4 regions of the Enterococcus sp. AZ109 genome follow, and region 3 is predicted to be linked to each of the others. Evidence: riboswitches for the same ligand, from Rfam matches in the RefSeq annotation. Region 3 holds a riboswitch; each other region holds the start of a gene.
What was found. A riboswitch is a leader RNA that binds a small molecule or an ion and turns the genes downstream of it on or off. The one in region 3 is predicted to bind thiamine pyrophosphate.
Positions count from the first base shown of each region.

Region 1: it holds a riboswitch for thiamine pyrophosphate, as region 3 does, so the genes downstream of both, thiW (energy coupling factor transporter S component ThiW) here and IGI42_RS03620 (thiamine-binding protein) in region 3, are expected to answer to the same signal.
Region 2: it holds a riboswitch for thiamine pyrophosphate, as region 3 does, so the genes downstream of both, thiT (energy-coupled thiamine transporter ThiT) here and IGI42_RS03620 (thiamine-binding protein) in region 3, are expected to answer to the same signal.
Region 4: it holds a riboswitch for thiamine pyrophosphate, as region 3 does, so the genes downstream of both, tenA (thiaminase II) here and IGI42_RS03620 (thiamine-binding protein) in region 3, are expected to answer to the same signal.

Region 1 covers NZ_JBIOSF010000001.1:2,055,957-2,062,037, reverse strand. Annotated here, with positions in the region: gene thiE (thiamine phosphate synthase) at 1-200, opposite strand, end outside; gene IGI42_RS09820 (hydroxyethylthiazole kinase) at 167-988, opposite strand; gene thiW (energy coupling factor transporter S component ThiW) at 981-1,499, opposite strand; TPP riboswitch at 1,734-1,823, opposite strand; gene gloA2 (SMU1112c/YaeR family gloxylase I-like metalloprotein) at 1,932-2,324, shown strand; gene IGI42_RS09805 (helix-turn-helix domain-containing protein) at 2,421-3,935, opposite strand; gene IGI42_RS09800 (nucleotide pyrophosphohydrolase) at 4,085-4,414, opposite strand; gene IGI42_RS09795 (hypothetical protein) at 4,489-5,046, opposite strand; gene IGI42_RS09790 (hypothetical protein) at 5,043-5,348, opposite strand; gene IGI42_RS09785 (helix-turn-helix transcriptional regulator) at 5,349-6,081, opposite strand, start outside.
Region 2 covers NZ_JBIOSF010000001.1:2,280,818-2,286,898, reverse strand. Annotated here, with positions in the region: gene IGI42_RS10950 (patatin-like phospholipase family protein) at 1-1,224, opposite strand, end outside; gene IGI42_RS10945 (class A sortase) at 1,286-1,999, opposite strand; gene IGI42_RS10940 (hypothetical protein) at 2,278-3,048, shown strand; gene thiT (energy-coupled thiamine transporter ThiT) at 3,093-3,677, opposite strand; TPP riboswitch at 3,730-3,828, opposite strand; gene IGI42_RS10930 (hypothetical protein) at 3,890-4,255, opposite strand; gene IGI42_RS10925 (low molecular weight protein-tyrosine-phosphatase) at 4,320-4,778, opposite strand; gene IGI42_RS10920 (2-hydroxyacid dehydrogenase family protein) at 4,849-5,823, shown strand; gene IGI42_RS10915 (TetR/AcrR family transcriptional regulator) at 5,814-6,081, opposite strand, start outside.
Region 3 covers NZ_JBIOSF010000001.1:756,356-762,436, forward strand. Annotated here, with positions in the region: gene IGI42_RS03605 (Gfo/Idh/MocA family protein) at 1-430, opposite strand, end outside; gene IGI42_RS03610 (sugar phosphate isomerase/epimerase family protein) at 432-1,262, opposite strand; gene IGI42_RS03615 (DeoR/GlpR family DNA-binding transcription regulator) at 1,431-2,186, shown strand; TPP riboswitch at 2,297-2,396, shown strand; gene IGI42_RS03620 (thiamine-binding protein) at 2,481-2,777, shown strand; gene IGI42_RS03625 (ABC transporter permease) at 2,746-3,510, shown strand; gene IGI42_RS03630 (ABC transporter substrate-binding protein) at 3,522-4,532, shown strand; gene IGI42_RS03635 (ABC transporter ATP-binding protein) at 4,525-5,271, shown strand.
Region 4 covers NZ_JBIOSF010000002.1:262,984-269,064, reverse strand. Annotated here, with positions in the region: gene IGI42_RS17880 (NAD(P)-dependent oxidoreductase) at 1-4, shown strand, start outside; gene IGI42_RS17875 (hypothetical protein) at 164-382, shown strand; gene IGI42_RS17870 (hypothetical protein) at 395-568, shown strand; gene IGI42_RS17865 (ornithine cyclodeaminase family protein) at 704-1,687, shown strand; gene IGI42_RS17860 (DUF6440 family protein) at 2,000-2,179, shown strand; TPP riboswitch at 2,231-2,321, shown strand; gene tenA (thiaminase II) at 2,442-3,104, shown strand; gene IGI42_RS17850 (helix-turn-helix domain-containing protein) at 3,221-3,835, shown strand; gene IGI42_RS17845 (hypothetical protein) at 3,895-4,200, shown strand; gene IGI42_RS17840 (ABC-F family ATP-binding cassette domain-containing protein) at 4,653-6,081, shown strand, end outside.

The sequences.
Region 1 (6,081 bases), 1.3 Mb from region 3:
TTAACCTTCAAAGCCAGCTGATAAAAATCATAGGTGGATAATTCCTTTTCCCGCAGCTGGACCAAAGTTACTCCGCTTTGACATGCTTGGTCAATGATCGTTAAAAACTGTTCCTCGCTAAAGTCGTAACGTCCGGTTACTAAATAAAGTTTTAATAGTTCTTTATTCACACCATTTGCCCCTTTACTTGTTTTTCCCATTCCTGCTTCATCAACACCGAAAGCTGATTTAAAGTCGCTTGACGAAAGTCAGCCAATCCCTCGGGAACTAGTTCCTTGGCTCTTTCTCCACAACAATTAAAGTAACTAACCGCTGCGATGACTGCCGGGAATGTTTCCAGTCCAATACCTAATACGGCTGCAATCATCGCCCCTACGATATCACCAGTTCCGGTAAAACAGTCCAGCTCCGCTACACCATTTTTTAACAAACACGCCTCTGTCTGGTTGACGACCACATCAACAGCTCCAGTTGCTAAAAAGGTTGTTTGTGGATATTCAGCTGCCAAAGACTTCAGTGCATCTGTCAATTCTACTAATGCTTCCTCCGACTGATCAAGCGAACTACCATCAACTCCTCGTCCATGACTTTCCAATTGGCAAAGCGCCCGCATTTCTGAAATGTTACCTTTGACTACTTCAGGTGGCTGCTTCATTAATTGCAGCGCCATTTCCTGACGCAAAGGACTAGCTGCCAAACCCACTACATCGATTACAGTTGGTTTGTGGTTCTTTTTAGCAAAGCGGCTAGCTTCAAATATATTTGCTTCGCGCTGTGGAGATATGTGTCCTAGATTTAGCAATAGACTATCCGTCTGTTGGAAAAAAGCCGGAAACTCACGGGCGTCATCAGCCATTACTGGCTTAGCATCAATATACAACAAAGCATTTGCCATTGACTCGCAAGTAATTTCATTCGTGATACACTGAACCAATGGTGACGTGGATAACGGAAATACATCTTCTACTGCTGCTAATAGTTTAGTCATTACTGATCCCTCCAAATAATTGCTGACATCTTCTGAACACGGGTACTCGATAAATCAATTTCCAAACAAACAAGGCAACAAAGGAACCAATTATGGCCGCTCCAATAAATCTGGGAGTATAAATTAACCAATACATTCCTTGTTGGCTGCCGGTAAACAGAACCATTACCGGATAAGACAATAATGAACCAATAATCCCTGTTCCAATAATTTCTCCAACCATAGATCCATAAATATTGTTAGTAACTCGATATAACAGTCCTGCTAAAAATGCTCCAAAGACTGCTCCAGTCAGTGCTAACGGTGGAATTCCTAATAAAAGCATTCGAATAATTCCACAGCACAAAGCCATCACCGTTCCATAAAGTGGTCCTAACAGTCCACCGGCTAGAACATTCATCACACTAGACATTGGTGCCATTCCTTCCACACGAAAAAGTGGCGACAGCACCACATCCAGTGCGATCATCATTGCTAACAACATCATTTTTTGCAGTTTATCTTTTTGCAAACTTCCAACTTCCTTTCTGTATTTTACTCCCACCAATAAAAAAAGACTCCTCTTTCAAAATAGAAGCAAAAGGAGTCCTCAGAAAGGTTTAGCAAATCGCTTTTTTATTGTAGTTCAAAGCGACTTTGATGAAGCCAGACCTCGATACTACGATTACAACAACCCATCAATTTGTCAAAAAGATACCTCACAATCGATGAAAAAAGCCCGACCAAAAAATGGACGGGCGCGCTTGATGTTTTTACGACATTTCCCTGCGCCAGTTCTAACTGTTTCAGGTTCCATGGGTATAATCTCAGCTTTTAAGCACCCCAAATGTTTCTATATGAAATTGTAATTAAAGTATATCATACTTTTTTTCATTAAGGTAGACACCTATCAAGATTTCTATCAAAATCTATGCTATGCTTTAGGTCAGAAAGGGGTCTATTTATGCAACATCCATCATTTAACACCATCCATCACGTTGCGATTATCGTATCAGATTATCAGAAAGCTCGTGAATTTTACGTGGATATTCTAAAACTTCCTATTTTAAGAGAGCACTATCGTGAAGAGCGTCAAGATTACAAACTGGACTTACAGCTGTCTAATGGTGCTGAATTAGAGATTTTTGCCGTCAAGAATCCTCCAAAGCGCCCTAGTTATCCCGAAGCTAGTGGGTTGCGTCATTTAGCCTTTAAAACTGATAGAATCGATGAGACCATTGCTTATTTGGAAGCAAGAGGTGTGTCGTGTGAACCTTTACGGACCGATGATTTCACCGGTGAAAAAATGACATTCTTTTTTGACCCTGATGGTTTGCCCTTAGAATTACATGAGTAAAGCCAGCAAAATTCACTGGCTTTACTTGATTTCACTCGTATCTGAAGACCGAGCTGATAAATTATTAGTCTTATTAACTGAGAATAACAGAATGTTTTATAGTCCTAATTCTTTCTTCAAAGATAGATCATTAACTAAATTTTGAATAACTACCAAAGCTTTAGGTGTCACGAATGGATCCATTACTATTACCGGAAAATCATTCGGCACACCTTCTACTGAACCAGTAGTGATCAAGCCGTCATAAGTTAACATCTCTTTATACATGCCCTGCTTGCGGTCTACTACATTTTCAAAATAGAAGATATCAAAATTCCCATGCACAATTCGGCGAATCTGTTTAGCTAAAAAACTTTCTTCTGTCGGAGTCAAATCGGACAAAAGCAGCAAGCGAATCTTCTGATCTTGTTCCACCAACATCTGTAAGCTATCCACTTCCGCCGTCAAAAGTAAATACACATAATTCATCACAAAATCGGATTCTCGGTACATCGCATATTTTTTTACGAATTTTCGGACAATTTCCGATACAAGAAAAATTGGTTTTTGATACATAATCTCGGTCATTTCTAAAAAGGTATCGCGGTTACGACGTAGAATAGACACAAATGCTCCATCTTTGTCATATAAGTAGTAATCATTCATTAATACTGTGGTCATATTAATCAGTGCCTGTTGATCCATTTTTTCACTCACTAGCTTATTGAAGTCCTCAGCTAACTCAAAGTGCTGATGAAATAATTTTTGATAGCGCAAATTATCTGCCAGTGCCATTTCGCGATGAGCGCTACTAAAAACGATGGTATCGGAATAAATTAACCACATACAGTCCCGTAAAACGTCAGTTGACAATTGTACATGAAAAAGATCCTGAGCAGTCTTATTAAATCCGTCATACCTTTCTTGATCTGGCAAAATAAATCCTTCCTTACGCAGTTCATCTGCTGGGTACATATGGCCATTTTTAATTCGCCATAAGCTGACATAAATTGTATAGATTAACCTTTTTTGAAAGATGTACTTCCGATATAAATTATTCTTCTTAACAAAATCAACTACAAATTGTTCAATCGAATTAAATTGGAAATCCTTTAGCATCGGCAAAATATTGTCAAAAGCATTCTGCTTCTCAACGAAATAACGGTAATAAAAGTGTCGGATCACACTTTCCTTGCCTTCAATTCGCAACGGTCGATAGCGTAAGTACATCCCCGCTTTCTCTAACGCAACTTTCACTTTTTTCAAATAGCGTTGTGTGTTGGAAACACTTAGATACAACCGTTCAGCTAAAGAAGTAATATTGTTACATTCCTCATACAGCAACTGTTCAATGATCTGAAATTCTTGTGAATGAATTAAAGTGTCTGCATACAAATTACCAATACTGACTCGTCCTCTCATCGATAAGCGATAAAGACCTTTATATTTTTCAATATGAAAATGATCACTCTGTTCATTTATTAGTTTTACATCATCTAGCAATATGGGAAGTGAGCAGTCCAGCTCACTCATTAGCTGATCACTTGGCAATCCGTCACGCTGATAATACAGCGCTTCAATTAGTCGCAGTCTTCGCTTATTGCTTGTACCGAGAATATCCCGAAAGTCCATCCCATCTCCCCCTTTATGCACTCCCTTACAATTTGAGGGTATCAGGTTTTTACATTTTTGTAAATTTAGCTTCACGAAAAAGCAAATTAGAATTTAATTAAAAAATTAGTATAATCCAGCAAGTATAGTTAGAGCAATAGCATTACTAGCTACTGACTCAACTCCGTATATTTTTTCTTATTACCTTTACTGTTTTCAACCGGGTATTTGATCGTATTTTTTTCTAACTTTTCTGTAATAATTCCATCGATATCAAACCCTAAATTATCGGCCATCATATATGAATAAATTAACACATCGGCCAGTTCTTCTTTCAAGCGTTCGGGATTTTTAAGTGCCTCCTCGGAAGTCTTCCATTGGAACAATTCCAATAATTCCGCTGCTTCCAAAGAAATTGACAAAGCTAGATCCTTTTCATTGTGAAACTGCCGCCAATTCCGTTCTTCACGAAATTGACTAATTTTTTCCATGCTATTCAACGCACATTCTCCTTTTTTTATCTCGTAAACAAATCTTTACTTACTACATAAAAAGCTCCCTTAACCAGCATTTTTTACATAAGTGCCTCTAAAAACCAACGAGTAACCTCTTCCAAAGTTCCTTGATAGTCCACCATCAACTGCTCTAAGTTAACCGTTTCTGAGAATGCTTTAGGGAGAAGAACTTCCAACTGTAGCTCTTCTTCGCCTAAATGGGCTTCCATCACCAATTCATCGTCAGTTACTTCTTCCAAACGATTAGTCAGCTCTTCGAAAAATTTATCCGTCACTACATCTGCTACTTCCTGAAAAACACTCGTCAGAAGTTTATTAACCTTAGTAAAAGGAAACTGTAGTAACTGCTCTAGGGTTGGTGAAGCCAAGCCATTCTCATAATTTATATAAATAAAGTCGATAAAATCCTCAGTTTCTCCAATGCTCTCTAATAGCTCGTACCCTTTTTTGATCAATTGTATACAGGCATTTTCTAACTCCTGAAACAGCTCTTCCCTTTCGGTTGAACGATAAGAATTGTTGACTTCCACAGTATGAGTTTCACCTAACAAGGACAAACTAGCTTTTTGAAAGGTTAACACAGGTGTTTCCAAAACATAGAGTTGGATGACAGTCATTCTTTCCCCTCCAAGTCAAACCAAGATAGGTCATCTGGTGTTTCACCATCGTAGTATCGGAAGAAGTCTTTAGCGCTTAACAAAGTCTCTTCTTCCGCCTCCTCTTCATCCTTTTGCTGCTCGTCACGATAGGATTGGTATTGCTCCAGCAGCTGGCGATAAAGCTCTTTTTTTGAATTACCTTCTCCAATAATAAAAGGTAATTCTTTTAAATAGCCTGAATAAATTGGTACTTCCTCAGCCCATTCAACAGGTAAGTTAATCACCGTTAAGTGCAGCTCGCGAAAATTTTCCTCATACATCTACTTCTCCTCCTTGTATTGCATGCGGTACGCTCTAGGAGTTGTACCCACTGCTTGCTTGAACTTTTTATAGAAAAAGGCCTTATCTTTGTAACCTAGGTGTTCAACAATTTCTTGAACAGATAGATTGGTTTGCAATAGATTCTTTTTGGCTAATTGGATGCGTTTATGTAACACAATCTCAGTGAAGGTTTGTCCTGTTTTTTCTTTTAATAATGCCGACAAATAATTGGGATGAAAATGGAAATACTCGGCCGTTTCCTCCAGCTTTATCGTTCGAATCATGGTATCAATATAAGCTAAAACTTCTTCGATCAGCTGATCATTAGCTACATAGCGATCTTTTTTCACCAAAGCTTGGTCGGCTCCTTGACTGATCTCGACGATTAACAATACAAAAGCTGCTTTGGTCACTTTGTTGTTGAAGTAATACATCTTCACCACTTGTTTCAGTAGTAACAAAGAATAGACGTGTACATCCGTCATCTGAGCAAAATGAAAAATCATATAGCGGCTGGTATGACGAAATTCCTCACTGATGGCCTCTACAAAAAAACGGTAAAGCTGCTGCTCTTCAGCAAACTGAGTCAGCAGCGAATCGGTGAAGTAACTGTCCTTGAAATAAAAGCTGATTACTGCAGTCTGCTCCTGCTCTTCATAAGCTATTTTCGTACGAGCATTGGTTAAAAACAAATGTCCTGCTTGATAATCAGCAGTATCTCCGTCGATTTCT
Region 2 (6,081 bases), 1.5 Mb from region 3:
GGAAACAAATGCTCGCGTTAATTGCGTGAAATTTTCTGTCGGTTCAAAAAAATACCGACGCCCTTGGTTATTTCCCAAATAGCGCTGCATTTCAAGATAGCCTAATTGGATATTTGCCTTTGAACGATCTGACTCAAACAGCAACATCTCCCCTAAATCCCAAGTGCTTGCCAGCTTGATTGCAACCACATGTGAAGTCAGCTTCACCGACTTATCCAAACCTGGACCATGCACGTCTACTATAATAACTTCCGATGCTCCCTGTTTTAAAGCCACATCAACCGGTATATTGTTGCGATAACCTCCATCAACATAAAATTGCTCTTCAATCGATTCAATCGACATTAACGGAAAAAAGGCTGACGATGCCAGCAGCCAAGATATCATCTCGCTTTGTGTTTGTTCATTTAATTTTACCACGACTTCCTTAAATATGGGAACTCGAGTAGCTACTACATATAACGGCACACTTTTAGTCAGCTTATCAGCGTCTAAATGCTCTTGAAGTAAGTTCCTTAGAGGACCAGTAGATAAACCTTTCTGTTGGATAGCTTCGAAAAAGAATTGGTGCAATTGCTGAACATGATCCGAAAAATCAGCCTGTTCTAAATCGTCAAAGCTGATTTCCAGTACTTTATCAGTCGAGATTTCCTGCCATAAAGTCTCAGCAGCTTCTAAATCCCCCTGTGCAATCAAAGCGCCATTCAAGGCACCGACTGAACATCCTACTACCCACTCAAAAGAAATTTTATTTTCTAAAAGAGCTTTCCAAACGCCAATTTGATAAGCACCGCGAGCACCACCCCCGCCGAGAACCAGCGCAGTATTATAATTTAGTTGTTTTCGCCAACCACAATCACACCTTTTATAATTTTGATTTGTCAGCCAATTAGCCAAAGGTAATGGTGCATCTAGAACAAGTATGATATGGGTTCTAAAATATTGCCGAGCAGCCTTTTCTAAAAGATAAAGCCCTTCCTGCCAGGAAAGTTCTTTGACAATTAAAAAATTTCTAATTTTCCAAGTTTTTTCTATGTTCTGAACCTCAACAAATAGTTGCCCTTCCTGATCTGTTATGCAATAAACACGCCTTTTTCTTAAGGCATGAAGCATTCGTTGGGCAGCTTGACTATGTACCACATCAAAAGGAAACAGCAAACGAGCTTGCTGAATTATTTCATGATACTTTGACAACTCAGATGGATACAATTGCTGTACCTTCATTTACTTTCTCTCCCACTTTAAAAGAAAAGCCACAAAGCCCGTAAGCTCTGTGGTTTCTTAATTAATAAGTTCGTTGCTCCATGTTAAAAGCATCTTGCATTGGTTGCGTTGCTTTTTCCACAGGCGTAACTGCTTCTAGTTCTCCTTGTACAACTATTCGCGTGATCCCGTCAATTTCCCCGCAGGTCACCAAAGTAACCTGACGCCGATCAGGTAATACATCTAGATACTTTACCTCAGTTGGCTGTACGCGAACTTTAAGCGCTGTTCTATAAGTATAAATGCTGGTCAAATCAGTTAAATATATCTTGTCTCCTTCTTGAATATTATCTAACGGGGTAAACAACAAGCCAGCTTCTGCCGCTCGATGACTAGCTAAACCATAGTTTCCTTCACCCATCACTTGGTCAGGTTCCAAAGTCCCAGCACCAAACAGTAATGCTTCATTAGACAATCCTTTAAAAATCGGCAAATTAATCGCTACAGAAGGTATAGATATACCACCAATAACTGGTAAACGTTTATTACTTAACTGCGCCCGCATCACTGCCTCTGTACTGGCAGGAACAACCGCATCGAAATCAAAAGGCATATTTTCTTGCATATTTTTATCAATATCTTCCTTAGACAGATTCGAAACAGCATAACGATCGCCGTTGTATTGAATTAGAAAGTTTTTTATTTGATTATTGAAAATTAAAGCCAATCCAATTATTAATAATAAAATTAAAAAAAAATTGATTAGCCAGCTGGTCTTTTTTCTTTTTCTTTTCATGAGCTATCCTCCATACTATAATCGATTTTATCATATCACAAAGTAAGCGTAAATCTTTTACTGTAAGATGCTCAATTTACTAGTGTTAAGTTATTTAAAGGAGAATTAATCATTGGTTCATTTTGATCTTTTAAAGTATGTATGAAGATGAAAACTATTTGTGAAAAGTATTGCAATAACGCTTTCAACTGTAATGTAATTTTAAAATAAAAGAAACGAGCTTTTTTTTAATTGATGAGTTAAAATGATGATGACGATGATTGGAGAGGGTGAATGATTTGCTAGACATGCTTTTTGTATATATAGATACTACCAGCAATGCCGTTTTTTCTAAGGGACTTTCCCCAGCGGACTTTGTTGAGGGCATCGTGCATCAACCGGATCATCTACTCTTATTAGACCCCGCTGTCGAAATCGGTGAATTTGACACCCATAGCGGATTGAAGGTCATTAGTGGAACTTACGCTGTCAATCAATTTTTTACGAACAAAAACTTCTCACAATCTACAGCCAATAAGTGGATTGACTTTACAAATCCAGCTTTACTAAAGGAGTTGACACCTTTAGAGATTTCCGAATTGTTGTATTTTGGCCATATGCGTACACATTTGCATTCGCCATTCTTTTATAAGCTCCAAAACAACTTTGTTTATTTCAACTTGGGTAGTGAAACCCTACGTGTATATTATCGCTATTTAGATGAATTCTATCGAATCTTAGCAAATAAAATTACTCGTGTTGCCCTAGAAAAGGTCAACGATAAGCGCTCATTCTTCCGTAAAGGCTCTTCTGTTGCTCATTTAGAAGGAGAAATTTTAAAAGATTTATATCCAATTTTTCAAGAAGGTGCTGTTTTCTGTTTTTCAAAAGCTCAGCTTGAAAATAAATTATATCGCATTCCCATCTATTTATCTGATGAAAAAGGTTGGCGTAAACATCAGCCAAGTTATAAGCAAGATCAAAAAATGGGAACCTTATCTTATGATCTAGGTCGCCAAAAATGGAGTCTGTCCTTAGAAAAAGATGACTTAGCATTTGCCTTTCGTTAAAACGACCACTTTTGCCTTTAATTGACAGAAGTGGTCGTTTATTTTTATCTCGTTTTCATGCCTAATGTTACAGCATCACGTGGCAAAAACAACTGCGGTACTTTTTTCAAAACGCCTATTGCAATTACAGAGGTTACAATCCCCGTCGCCAAACCGCCGGCACCGTTCATCACGAAAGAAAAAATCCAAGGATTCATTCCCCACAATGCGTAACTGCCCCAGAAAACCACTCCAGCAATAAAATGCCAAAAGAAACGTGCACCAGTCCCCGCTAAGCTCCCTAGAATGATGTTTTTAGCTGCCTCTTTCTGATTGTGATCCAGCAGTGCCTGTTGAACTTTAGGTGCATATAATCCAGCAAAACCTGCAAAGGTAAAAGCTACTGGATACTCGATTAGAACTTGTAAAACGCTGAGAAACTGTAGATTTCCTGTGAAATGTAATATTCCCCAAATAAAGGATGAAAGTAAAGCTGGTCGAACTCCTCTTCGCAAAGCAAAAATAGTCATAGGCACCATCCCTAATGAAATTGTAAGGCTACTGCCGATGTTCGAGGGGATGAATGATAGCATATAAGCCAATGCTGCCACTATCGTTCCCTCCACCATAATTCTCGTTTTGTTGTGCATAAAAAAACTCCTCCTTTTTTTGAACATACAGTTCACAAAGGAGAAGTAAATTTATTTACTTCATCACAATTCCTACGCTCGCATGACCGAAACAGGTACCAGGGTTTAGAGTGTCCTCATTCTCAGCCCGAAGGCTCCCCTTTGTGACAGTATTATTCTTTTAGTATTTTTTACTATTACAGTATAGCACATAATTTATTTATTTCAAGCAGTTAGCGTGAAACACTCTCTTGATCGCCATTTGGTGCCAAAGTAGTTACTTTTTTTATGCGATCTACTGTTAACATCTGTAATTGATCATCTTGCGTTCTGATGACCAAAGAATCGTTGCCTACAGTTTTTGGCAGCCAACCAGATACCGTTTCAAATTTTTCTGGATCTTTCTCATGCTGTACTTGTAGAACAACCAAACTATTGTTCAAAGCTGCTAGTCGCAACTGACTCATAATCGTCTCATTCGCTTGTTCTTGTGCACGTTTATCAGCAGAATCGTTTAGAAAATCAGACAAAAAACGGAAAGATGAACTAGAAAAGGCTTTAATTAGATTTTTTTTTGCTTTTTCAGGTTTCTTCTTCATGTCATTTTCCTCCTTGAATGTATTCTGATTTTACTTAAAAGCGGGTTAAAAAACAATACATAGACTATTCTTCAAAAAAAGTTAACCAATAGGGCAACCCATCTTGAATCAAAGCATATGCTTCCTCAAAATCCCCTGTATACCAAGGATCTGGGATATCTTGGTTTTTTTTCCCAGGAACAATGTCTAAGTATAAATAGACTTTTTTGTCCGCTCCTTTTGGTGCTAGCGCCAATAAATCTTCCACATTTTCACGATCCATCCCAATGATCCAATCCGCTGTATAAAAATCATTCGTTGACACTTGACGAGAATGCATCCCTTTTGTACTAATTCCATGTCCTTTCAAAATTTTTTGCGTACCGTGATGTGGTGGATTTCCCACTTCCCAACGACTAGTTGCCGCTGAGTCTATTTTAAATATGTCTAATTTCCCCATTTTTTCAAATTGATCCCGGAAAATAGCCTCTGCCATTGGCGAACGACAGATATTCCCCATACAAACAAACAGAATCGTTTTCATTTGATTGCCTCCTTCAAGCTAAAAAGTGTATTTCGTGCTATAGTCAAATCATAGAAATGAGGTTGATAATATGAGTCGTATTTTTCTTTCTGCTAAAATTCCATCCATCGGTACCAAACTATTGGATAAAGCTGAGTTGGACTATCAAGTTTTTGATGGGACTGGTGTAATTTCTAAAGAGGAGCTTATAGAAAACATCACAGATTGCCAAGTACTAATTTGCCCTTTATCTACTATAGTTGATCAAGCAGTTATTGATCAAGCGCCCAATTTACGTTTGATCGCTAACTTCGGTGCGGGTTTTAACAATATAGATGCTGATTATGCTAAGAAAAAAGGTATCTATGTAACAAACACTCCGATTGTTTCAACCAATGCAACAGCAGAGCTGACTGCTGGTTTGATCATTGCTCTTTCTCGACGAATCGTAGAAGGCGATCGACTGATGCATGGTGCCGGCTTTGACGGCTGGGCTCCTTTATTCTTTTTAGGTAATGAACTAAAGGACAAAACACTAGGAATCATTGGCATGGGACAGATTGGACAGTCCCTAGCAGAAAAAATGTCTGCTTTTGGTATGAAGATTATGTACAGCCAACGGCATCAATTAGATTCAGAACAAGAAAAAGTATTAAAAGTTGAGTTCCACACCCAAAAAGAGGTTATTCAGCAGGCAGATATCCTTTCATTGCATGCTCCATTAACTGATGAAACACGTCATTTATTAAACTATGAAGTCTTTCAACAAATGAAAAATTCCGCTTTTGTTATTAATGCTGCTCGTGGGCCATTAATTGATGAAGAAGCCTTGGTTCAAGCGTTAAATGATCAGCAAATTGCTGGAGCTGCTTTAGATGTTTATGAATTCGAACCAGAAGTAACCGAAACGTTGAAACACTTCGACAACGTAATTTTAACCCCTCACATCGGTAATGCCAGTGTAGAAGCTCGTAATCAAATGGCTGAAATCGTCGTCAAAAATGCGATCGCTTGCGTCCAAGGTAACGCCCTAAACCACATTGTCAATGGTCTTCCTCAGGACTGATCTTGTTCATACAGATGATAGGCAAAAAATTCAATATCTTTAGCAAAACGGAACAGCTGAGCCGCTATGGTAATCGGCTGTTCTTTTGCGTCAGCCAACAGCCAATCTGTGAGAATTCCTCCACACCCATATGCAAGAAAACGCGCATAAAAATCCTTATCTGTATTAGATAATACACTTTCTTGATCCACATCTTCAAACAAACGAATAAATAAGCTTTTCGCCAAACCAATAAACTCTTTAGATAGCACTTCTGGA
Region 3 (6,081 bases):
CTTTTGCTGCTTCAATACCTGGATCAAAGCGTTTCATGTTTCCTACCTGTACATGAACCTTTGCTTGCTCTACAATTTTACCAAGGTTTTCAACTTCTTCAATAGACATGCCTAAAGGTTTTTCAACTAATACGTGCTTTCCAGCTTCGATTGCTTTGATTGACATTGGCACGTGGAAATTATCTGCGATCCCAATAACCACTGCGTCAACTTCTGGATCTTTTAGCATTTCATCAAAGTCTCTGTACAATTTCGTTGGGTGATAGATACTATTCATTTCATTCAGTAAGTACTCATCTACATCACAGATTGCATACAATTCAGCATTTTTAGATCGTCTAATTGAATCAAAGTGGGCAGCCTGTGAAATTTGTCCCGCTCCAAGTACCCCAATTTTCACTAATTTGTCATCTTTTTTTATATTTGTCATCTTACTTTTCCTCCATTAATCCTAAATTTTCTAGTGCATATTCAATGTCTTCTTCTTCTAATCCATGCATAATAATTGGCCCGTCATAAAACTTAGTTAGTTTCCTTAAGTATTCCACCAATGGAATGGTACCTTTTCCAACGGGAGCAAATTTGATTTCTTTATCAGTCACAAGAGCGTCTTTGCAGTGAGCTAGCGAGATTACATCTTTGAGTTGCTCAAGTGTACGTTCTATTTTTTCTAATTGATTGTCAGCATCTTTTATTGTCACGATGTTAGCCGGATCATACAGCACTCTTAGATGTTTAGAGTCGAATAGATTAATCAAGCGCAAAGAATCTTCTGCTGAGCTAACGACATTTGCCTGCTCTGGTTCAAAAACGATGGTGACGTTGTTTTCTTCAGCTACTTTGAGCATAGCTTCGATAGACTTGCTAAGTACCACCCAAGCTTTCTCAGTATGATTATCAGGATGAGGACTCCAAAAGTCTTCTTGATTAAAGCTACCTGTTGATATAGAAACAAAAGGAACGCCTAGCATTTTTGCAGATTTTACAACCGTTTCAAATCCAGCTAAATTTTCTTTCCTTTTGGTCTCATCTAACTCTAAAGTGTTAAACGTACCGGATATGACGGCAATATCAACCCCATTTTTTTCACAAGAGTCCTTAATATTCTCTAAAATATGTTTCTCTACAGACTGTGGTAAACTAGGTAGACCAACATTAGCAAAATTAAATTGAATGCTCTCAAAACCCAAACCAGCAATTTTCTTCAAAGCGTCGTCCAACTGGTACTTCAGAAAAACTTTTGAAAATATTCCAAACTTCATAACTGCATCATCCTCCAAGTTGATTTCTTTTAAGCGCTAACATTAGGTGTACAACAAAAGAAATATGGATTAAAATAGCACGTGTCAGTAATTAATCGATTTCTTTATGCTATCATTATACAATGGAAAACGATAAGAATCAATAAATTTCGATTAAAGGAGAAAATAATGTTAAAAAGCGAACGCCACAAATATATTTTGAGCAAAATAGAGGCAGAAGGTAAAGTTTTAGTAAACGATCTCACCAAAGAATTAGAGGTAACGGAAGATACAATTCGAAAAGATCTTCAAGAACTAGCTAAGCTTGGACTTGTCCAACGCGTTCACGGTGGCGCGCTAAGATTGGATAACACCAACCTGCCATTTGAGCACCGAATTGATCAACACTCAGTCAGCAAAAAAATGCTAGCCAAAAAAGCAGCATCACTAATTGATGGAAAAAAAGTAATCTACATTGATAGTGGTACAACGAATCTTTTTTTCGCAGAGAACATTCCTAACGATTATAGTGGGATAGTTATCACCAATAGCCCTACGATTGCATTAGCATTATGCGATCATGAGCATATTACCATCAATTTGTTGCCTGGTGAGTTGGATAAACATTCTAAAGTATTAAAAGGCTCTGCTACATTAAAAGCAATTGAAGGTATCAATATAGAGCTGTGTATACTGGGTATCTCTTCAATCGATATTGAAAAAGGGATCACTGTCCCATCATTTGAAGAAGCTGCAATAAAAAAACAATTGCTTCAACAAAGTTCTCATAAAATCGGTATTGTAACGAAAGAAAAAATTGGCACAACTTCAACTTTCTTTGTTGATAGTGCTACTTCTTTAGATACTATTGTTACGGAAAAAGGAATTAATAATGCTATCTTGGAACCTTATTACAATCTAGATCTAGACATTCATCAAGTATAAAACAAAAATGATTAAAACCCGTTTATCGTTTTTAATCGTTTTTTGTTTTACTGATTTTCAAAAGTATGTTGACGAACAAATCAAAGAAATGTATTATTAAAAACAATTAAATAAAGATGCAGGGGGACGCACAAGCGTTGAGAAGGTTAAAAACCTGACCCTTTGAACCTGTTGGTTAAGACCAGCGTAGGGAGCATGTCGAAAAAAAGAATCATTTTTGGTTATTTTAGGCATTTTCTCTATTGGGGAAAATGCCTTTTTATTTTAATTAATTTCAAGAAAAGAGGAAGAAAAATGGAAGCAGGTATCGCAATTCAAGTACTACCAAAAGTAGAAGGTGAATCAGAAGTTGTTCGTGTTGTTGATGAAGTAATCGCTTATATAGCAAGCACAGGATTGACTTATCAGGTTGGGGCGTTTGAAACAAGTATTGAGGGAAATTATGATGAATTGATGGAGATCGTCAAAAACTGTCAACTGATTGCAATTAAAGCGGGATCTCAAGGCGTATCTGCTTATGTAAAAATCACTTACAAACCTGAAGGAGATGTGTTTGGGATTGAAGAAAAGACGAAAAAGCACCAGCATTAACCTCTACTCTGGTGTTTCGGTACTCGTCCTTCTTATGGTGTGGCAAGGTGTTAGTTCGTTAGGATGGATTCCAACGTTCATGCTCCCTTCTCCTTTACAGGTTGGTCAGGCCTTTATCAATGATTTTGATTTACTATTGTTCCATTCCAGAATCACATTGATCGAAGCGTTATTAGGTTTATTTTTAGGAATGTCACTGGGGATCGCAGTTGCAATTTTTATGGATAACTTCGAAAGAGTGAAAAAAACTATCTATCCCCTGCTGATTTTAACGCAAACTGTTCCCACTGTTGCTATTGCACCCTTATTGACAATCTGGTTTGGTTTTGGCGTTTTACCAAAGGTTGTTTTGATTGTCATCACTGTGTTTTTCCCAGTATCCGTTGCTATGTTGAATGGCTTTTCTTCTGTTGATCATGATGAATTGCGGCTATTACGTTCGATGGGAGCAAATCGCAGACAAATTTTCTGGCATATCAAGATTCCCGCAAGTCTTGGTGATTTTTTTTCTGCTCTAAAAATCGCTGTGACTTATGCAGTAATTGGTGCGGTTATCTCAGAATGGCTGGGCGGCTTTGAAGGATTAGGTGTCTATATGACACGAGTACGAAAATCTTATGATTTTGACAAGATGTTTGCAGTAATTTTTTTGATTTCATTAATTAGTTTATTACTGATGGCATTGGTCAATTTGGCAGAAAAATTGGCTATGCCCTGGAAAAAAGAAGTATAGGAGGAGTAAAAATGAAGGTAAAGTGGAAAGCATTAGTTGCTTTGAGTAGTTTATTGGTTCTAGGAGCATGTAGCAATGAGCAAAGCGCAACAGAAAACAAAGAGTTGGAAAAAATTACGTTTGTGTTAGATTGGACACCTAATACCAACCATACAGGACTATACGTAGCACAACAAAAACGTTATTTTGAAGAAGAAGGATTGGATGTTGAAATTGTGCAACCCTCTGATGGAGATGCCTCCGCAATCGTAGCGAGTGGCAAAGCTCAATTTGGAATTAGCGCTCAAGATTCGCTAGCACCGAACTATGCTTCAGATGATTCACTACCAATCACAGCTGTAGCGACTATTTTACAGCATAATACGTCTGGTATCATGTCTCTTAAGGGTGAAGGTATTGACCGACCTAAAGGATTGGAAGGCAAAACCTATGCTACATGGGATTCACCTGTTGAGCAAGCCACTATCGCCAACGTAATGGAAAAAGACGGCGGTGATTTTGAAAAAGTTAATTTGATTCCGAATAATATTGTGGATGAACCGATGGCATTGAAGGAAAAACAAGCGGATGCTATCTGGGTTTTCTACGGCTGGGGTGGCGTTTCTGCTGAAAGCGAAGGTGTCCCAATTGATTACTTTTATTTTAAGGATTTGAATCCGGTGTTTGACTATTATACGCCTGTAATTATCTCAAACGACAACTTCTTAAAGGAGCATGGAGATGTGGCGAAGAAATTCCTAAAAGCCGCTGAAAAAGGTTACGAGTTCGCCATTGAGTCGCCCGAGGAAGCTGCCGATATTTTAGTCGAAGAGGCACCTGAGTTGAACAAAGACCTAGTTCTGGCAAGTCAAAAATGGTTGTCCGAACAATATCGTGCCGACGAAGATAGATGGGGATATATTGATTCGCAGCGCTGGAATGATTTTTATACCTGGTTAGGAAAAAACCAACTAATTGATAAAGAAATTCCTGAAAATACAGGATTTACCAATGATTATCTACCGAGTGAGCAGAATGATTAAGCTAGAAGTCAAAGATGTGTCAAAATATTTTTCAGAAAAACTAGTCTTGCACCATTTGAATCTCCATGTGCTCGATCATGAAATCATCAGTATCATCGGTCCGAGCGGAGTTGGAAAGTCAACGCTTTTTAGCATTATTGCCGGTCTTTTAACCCCCAGTAGCGGTGAGGTCTTGTTAGATGGAGAATCCGTCATTGATATGCCAGGAAAGGTTTCCTATATGCTCCAAAAAGATTTACTTCTTCCATACAAAACAATCGAAGAAAACATCACTTTGCCATTGATTTTACAGGGAGTCAAAAAGAAGGAAGCCCTTCAAAGGGCCAACCAACTTCTGGAAGAATTTAACATGGCAAGTGTGAGTAAATCTTATCCGAAAGATCTTTCCGGTGGAATGCGTCAGCGAATCGCTTTACTAAGAACCTATTTATTTTCGTCTAATTTGATTTTACTAGATGAACCGTTTAGTGCCTTAGATAGCTTTACTAAATCTGAAATTCATGAGTGGTACCTCAATATCCACAAAAAATTATCATTAACGACACTATTTATTACCCATGATATTGATGAAGCTATTAAATTGTCTGATCGAATCTATATCTTGAAAAATCAGAGCGATGACCAGCTAGACATGATCGAGTTGAGCAAAGAAAAAAATGCGGATTTTCAGCTTACAAAAGAATTTCTTGATTATAAAAAGCAAGTAATCGAGAATCTGAATACTAAGTTTGAGCCCTAAGTCACCACCATATAGTATATGGTTTCCAATACAAAAAAAGCATCACGTCTGCTAGGTGAACAATTTACATCTCAGCAAAATATGCCAATTTCTACCTGAGAGTTTTAATCAGCATTTTCAGCAGAATTCTTTTTCGTAAGTCTTAACATCAACGATAAATTTGGTCTAATACAACAAATTAATAATGTTTTTAAGAAGGAAGAAATCGCCGAATCAACTTTTTGCTAGCATACTTTCAACCGATAAAAAGCCTTGTCATTGCTTTAAGACACTGTGGTGATTCCACACTCGGCACATCTTAAAGCGGCTAAGATAAAAACTGCGGTAAGCCTTAAATTGGACTAGGTCATCGATAAAAATGCTCAGACTGTTTTGCCATTAGCGATCAACGATCATGATCATACCCAATCCTTCAGCATTAAAGAAGCGAGTATCTCTTTGTTTGACAACGTCAATATATCTCAAGAACTACTGGGGATGAAAATCTTTGAAGAATTCCTCTAGTGTGTTTTTGCGAAATTCTCCACCTACTAAAAACTCCCCATACATCCTGCGAAACAAGGTTGTATGGGGAGCATTTTGCTTGGTCAACTTTTGTTTCCTGGAGATAACATCACAATAAGGATAAAGGAACAAAGCAATAAAGCGATTTTCGAAAGGGTAAAGTTAGGAGTGACAATCGCAAATAAGGCAAGCGCTATTATTATAAGATACAACCAAACAAATGTGCGTGCATTTTTTACCAAAGGTCTCACCTCCTTGATTTTCCCTGTAGTAAGTACTAACTAGTCGATGATTTTCCATTTTATA
Region 4 (6,081 bases), on a different contig from region 3:
ATAAATGAAATAGGTTTAGGCATATTTGTAGCTGCCTAAGCCTATTTGTATAACCAAAATCTATAGAAAATCATAGATTTGCCAATGGTTTTTTCGTAAATAAAACTATGGTGGGTATTCTCATCATGATATAATTAAAGAAACGTCTTTAGGAAGTTTTTCAATGTTTAATCTCTCATATGATGATAAGCAGCGTGTTGCGGGAATTATTATTTTAGCGATTTCTTTTTTCTTTCCAATTCCGTTTCTAGGTATTATTTCAGGTATTTATTTGTCACGGCAGTCGTTGCCAATTGGCTTTAAAATAGGTGCTGTTGTCATAATTTTAGAACAAGTGGTAATTTATGTGCCGTGGTTGCTGTATTTAACAATTGTAAGGTAGGTGGAGAAAATGTTGAAAAATGTTCGAGCTTTACCGTTTCGCTATCATGATTCTTACATTACATTTGCTGGTCTTTTATTCACATTTTTGGTGACAATACTTGTTAAAGGACTGCCGCTGTTTTTTGACGTTACCGGTATTGCTGACTACTGCTTCAGTGGAGGGTTACTATCTTTCCAAAGTTGAGAAACTGACGAGGAAAATGCTGATAAATGAAGTTTTTATTTTTTTAGGATTTGTTGCGTGGGCATTTATGAGTGCCAAGTAATTTTAGGAACCAGGGAGGTGAAAGCCTCATTAATATAACAAGGAGTGAAATATATGCTGTTTTTGACAAAAGATGACATGATCCAGACTTTTTCCATGAAGGAGGCGCTAGAGGCAGATAAAGAAGCCTTGATGATTTTCTCCAAAGGGGAGACAAATGCACCACTGCGCACGAATGTGGATATTCGAGAGGAAAATGGTGTAAGTTCATACATGCCAGCCTATATCGGTGGGGATAAACCATCTCTTGGCGTAAAAATTGTTTCGACTTATTTGCACAATATCGAACGGGGTCTGCCTAGTGTCACTGGTACAATGATCGTCTTAGATCCAAAAAGTGGGATAGTCACTGCCTTGTTAGATGGCACATACTTGACTCAGCTGCGAACAGGTGCGGTACAAGGGGTAGCGACAGAGCTATTAGCAAGAAAAGACGCCAAGATTGGTGCCCTGATCGGAACAGGGGGGCAGGCGGAGAAACAATTAGAAGCGATGTTAACAGCTCGTCCATTAACCGAAGTTCGTATTTTTGATATCTCTCAGAAAAGGGCGGAATGTTTCGTAGAGGATATGCAAGGAAAATTCGAAGCACGCTTGATTCCAACTAAAACTAGTCGGGAATGTGTTGAAGGTGCGGATATTATTACCAGTGCGACGCCGTCCAATGAGCCAACCTTCGAATCAGACTGGGTAAAAGACGGGGCACATATTAATGGAATCGGTTCCTTTACACCAAGTATGTTTGAAATTCCTAAAGAATTAATTAAGCGAGCAGACCGGGTTATCTTTGATACAACAGAAGGGGTACTAAATGCAGCGGGAGACTTTATTACACCGTTAAAAGAAGAATATATTCCAAAAAATAAGTATTCTGGCGAGTTGGGACAAATTCTATTAGGAGAAGTCCAAGGTAGAACTTCAGATAAAGAAATTACTATTTTCAAATCAGTTGGAACAGCTGTTTTAGATTTAGTGGTAGCAAGTCAGATTGTCCAAAAAGCCCGTGAAAAAGGCTTGGGTACAGAAATTCCAGATTAGAAATATTAAGACAAGCTGTTCTTTACGAGGAAGCTTGTCTTATTTTGTCGTTTGGGACAAACTATTAGCTGATCTGGACAAAAGGCACATTTTTATTAACTTTGACGATAAACTGAGTACATAAAAAAGTTCGGGAGGCAGTGTTATGTTGTTAGGAATGATTGTTGGCTGTTCGTTCGTGTTTTTATTAAAAACTTGGTAGCGGGAGTAAAAAGTTTACCTTAAATATATTTGTTTTTGCCTTTGTAATAGGTGGTTAAACGTTTACTATAAATAAGGTATACTTTTAATATGTTAGAAGGAGATTGACATATGGATGAAAGATTTATGGTTTCAGAAGAAAAAAGTGACAAAAAATCGATTAAAACGCAAGTTATTACAGATGAAAAAACCGGTGTGCAATATTTATTGGTCTTAAACACAATTTATGGATCGACAGGAATTACTCCATTATTGAATGCTGATGGTACACCTGTCATACGAAGAAGATAAAAGTAGGAGTCGTTTTCATCTAAAAGGTATGTTATACTTTTATTAATCGAATAAGAACACTAGGGGTGCTTTTAAGCTGAGATTATACCCATTGAACCTGAAACAGTTAGGACTGACGCAGGGAATGTGTGACTTTTTTAGTCAAATCGTTAATTATTACACCCGATCGTTTTTGTGATCGGGTTTTCTTTTTAGTTTGGCCTCCTCGTGGACTTTTTTGAGGAGGCTATTTTAATAGTAGAAAAAAGTAAGGGGGAGTTATATGTTTACAGAATTAGCAAGAAAAGCAGCTGCAGCTTATTGGGAGGGGAGCTTCGTGCATCCTTTTGTGGAGTCGATTGGAGATGGTACCTTATCACCGGAAATATTTCGGTTTTATTTGCTCCAGGATCGCTATTACTTAGAACATTTCAGCAAACTTTACGAACGGATTGCCGATCAAACAGCAGATCAAGAAGTACAAAACTTGATGAGAGAAAATGCAGAAAATTTACGATTAGGCGAGATTGCGGTTCGTGCCGATTTTTTTAGTGAATTAAACATCACTGAAAAAGAAATTGCCGAAACACCTGTTGCACCAACTGCCTATCATTATGTTTCTCACATGTACAGACAGTTAGTGGAAAGTACACCGAATGCAGCCTTTGCAGGTATGTTACCATGTGCCTGGTTGTATCAAGAAATAGGCATTCGTCTAATTAAGTCAGGATCGCCGCACCCATTGTACCAGCGGTGGATTGAAACTTATTCAGGTGAGGAAGCCGCTGAGGGAATCTTAAGAGAACGTGCTGTTTTAGACCGATTATACGAAGCGAGTAAACCGAAAGAGCAAAAGCAGATGCTGGAGGCTTTTGTCATCAGCAGTAAGATGGAATATGCGTTTTGGGAGATGGCGATGAATTTGGAAACTTGGGCGATCGCTTAAAAGCTTGATATATCAGTATGTAAAGACATATTTACATGGTAAAAAGCTGAATGTAAAGCACTTTTTCTGTTCGGTGTCTAGAAGTCTAACCTATAATTTGGATAAGGAGGTCAGTTATGAATATTGATCAAAAATTAAAGAATGCACGAAAAGCAGCAGGATTGACGCAAGAGGACTTAGCTGAAAAAATCAACGTCAGCCGCCAAACAATATCTAGTTGGGAAAATGGGCGAAGTTATCCTGATATCGTCAGCATCATTTTGTTGAGTGATATTTATAACCTCTCCTTAGATCATTTACTAAAGGGAGACGAGGACATGATAAAACAACTTGAAAAAGACACCAACACAGTCAAAAGCAATCGAAAACTGATCGGCATTTATCTCGCCTGCATTATGGGGTATGGTATTTTGTACTTGATGATGCCAATGATTTCTCTGCCAAAAATTGAAAATATTGCGATGAACCTCCTAGTTTTTTTAGTATCAGGACTAGCGCTGTTGTATCAGCTAATTCATCATATCAAACGAACCGATTTTTTGAGTAAAAGCACTTCTAATGTTGTTTTAACTCAAGTTGCCATTGTAGTATTTGGACTTTTGTTAATTGTAGGAACATTTTTAGTGTTGGATATTTTCTTGACAAAAACTTGGCAGTTGCTTACTGCTCGGATAATTACATGTTTGACCATTGCTTGCTTTATGTACGCCATCAATAAAAAAATAAGTTAAATGACTAGTAGAGAAAGCCCCATAAATGGAATACAATAGTTAAAAAAGGGGTTTTCTCTATGAAAAAACTCTGCTTTGTCTTCGAAATCAATACCAACGCTCGGCCGGTGCTGAATCTTCTGCCTTGGATATACATGAACGGAGAAGAACTGGCTGAGCATCTTTCTGGCAAATACGAAGTGATGTTCGACTATTTTAAGAACAAAGATCGCGCTGATTATTTGGTGGTGCCTAATCCTAATGGTGGTTTTATAAACGAAACCGATCTGCCTGAGATACCTGTCGATCTGGAACTGTTCTTCAACAAAGACTTCCAGGGAATTGAAGCGTCAATCGACAACTTCTTTAACGAAAAGCAAAGATAAGTCGGAATCACCATTTTTTTCAGAAACTTTACTGATCTTTTTGACACAATCTCGGGAACATGTTATGATTCTTGGCGAAAGAGGGAACATCTGATGATATACAGCTATTATTTTAAATTCGTAAGAAAAGCAGCTCTTGACAGATTAATTCGATGAAGCATTGTTAAGAGCATACAATAAAGGTTTAGACTTCATCGGAAACGCCCGAAGTAGGCAGGTTTATTTATTGTGCCTTGGTGTTTTCGATTTTGAAAAAATATTGTAGCTGCAGACAATTGCTGTTGTCTGTAGCTTTTTTTGTAAAGAAAATATAGTTTTTCACAAATGATAGGATTGGTTTGGACATAAGTAGTAGTGCAGGGCTTCTCAATCTAGAGGAGTTTGCGAAACCTTTCTTATTAATTAGATGTGTGCCGATAAAAAAAAGAAACAGTAATGAGGAGAAAAAAATTATGATGAATTTAGTAGACATTACCCAACAGTTTGGGGACAAGCTGTTGTATGAAAAAATTAATGCCCAAATCAACAAAGGCGAACATGTGGGACTAATTGGTCGCAACGGTGCCGGGAAAAGTACCTTGATCAAAATTATCACTGGCGAAATTTTGCCGGATGAAGGCCAAATAGTGGTCTCGCCAAAATTTCAGGTGGGCTACTTGGATCAATACGTCAACGTGGATGAAACTATGACCATTCAGGGATTTCTGCAAACAGCTTTTGCTGAGGATTTAGCGAAAGAAGTAGAAATTACTAAACTGTATGAAGCGTATGCTACCGATATGGATGATCGTTTATTGGAACGGGCAGGCCGTCTACAAAATGAGTTGGACCAAGGGGACTTTTACCAAATGAACACCTTGATCGACGAACTTGCGACAGGATTGGGGATTCACGTATTAGGAATGGATAGTATTTTGAAGAATTTAAGTGGTGGACAGCGTTCGAAGATTCTATTAGCGAAGTTGCTGCTAGAAAAACCAGATTTGTTAATTCTGGATGAACCAACGAACCATTTAGATGATGACCATGTCCAATGGCTGACACAATTTTTGAAGGAGTTTCCAGGAACCTTTTTGGTAGTTTCTCATGACCAGGCTTTCTTAAATGAAGTAACTACTCATATTATGGATATCGAATTCGGTCAATTGACCAAGTACACTGGTAACTTGGAAAAAGCGACTAAGCAAAAAGAACTGCGAGCGGAAACGTATATGCGCCAGTATGAAGCTCAAAAATCGCATATTAAAAAAACTGAAGAATATATCCGTAAATATAAAGCCGGTTCCCGTTCAACCATGGCAAAAAGTCGAGAAAAACAATTGGCAAAAATTGAACGTTTGACCCCACCTTCTGATTCACCTACGCCAAATATTGTGTTTGAACCGGTTCCTTTGGTGACAACTTTAGCTTTGGAGACGGATGATTTACTGGTGGGTTATGACAAGCCATTACTGGCTCCGCTAAAACTAACTCTTCGTTATGGAGAAAAAGTTGCTTTGCGTGGTTTTAACGGAATTGGAAAGTCAACGTTAATTAAAACACTAATTGGTGAAATACCAGCTTTAGGCGGAAGCTTTCATTTTCCAAACCATACGAAAATCAATTATTTCTCTCAGGAATTAGCTTGGGAGTATCCATTGGAGACACCTTTCCAATATTTAAGCAATCGCTATCCAAAGGCTAACAACAAAGAATTGCGGCGTCAATTGTCTCGTGCGGGCTTGAGCAGCGAATTAGCGCAACAAAGCTTGAAGACTCTAAGTGGTGGCGAACAAACCAAAGTGAAAATTGCCGAAATGACCATGATCAAGAGCAACTTCTTAATTCTGGATGAGCCGACGAACCATATCGATAAAGCAACGAAGGAAAATCTGCAAAAAG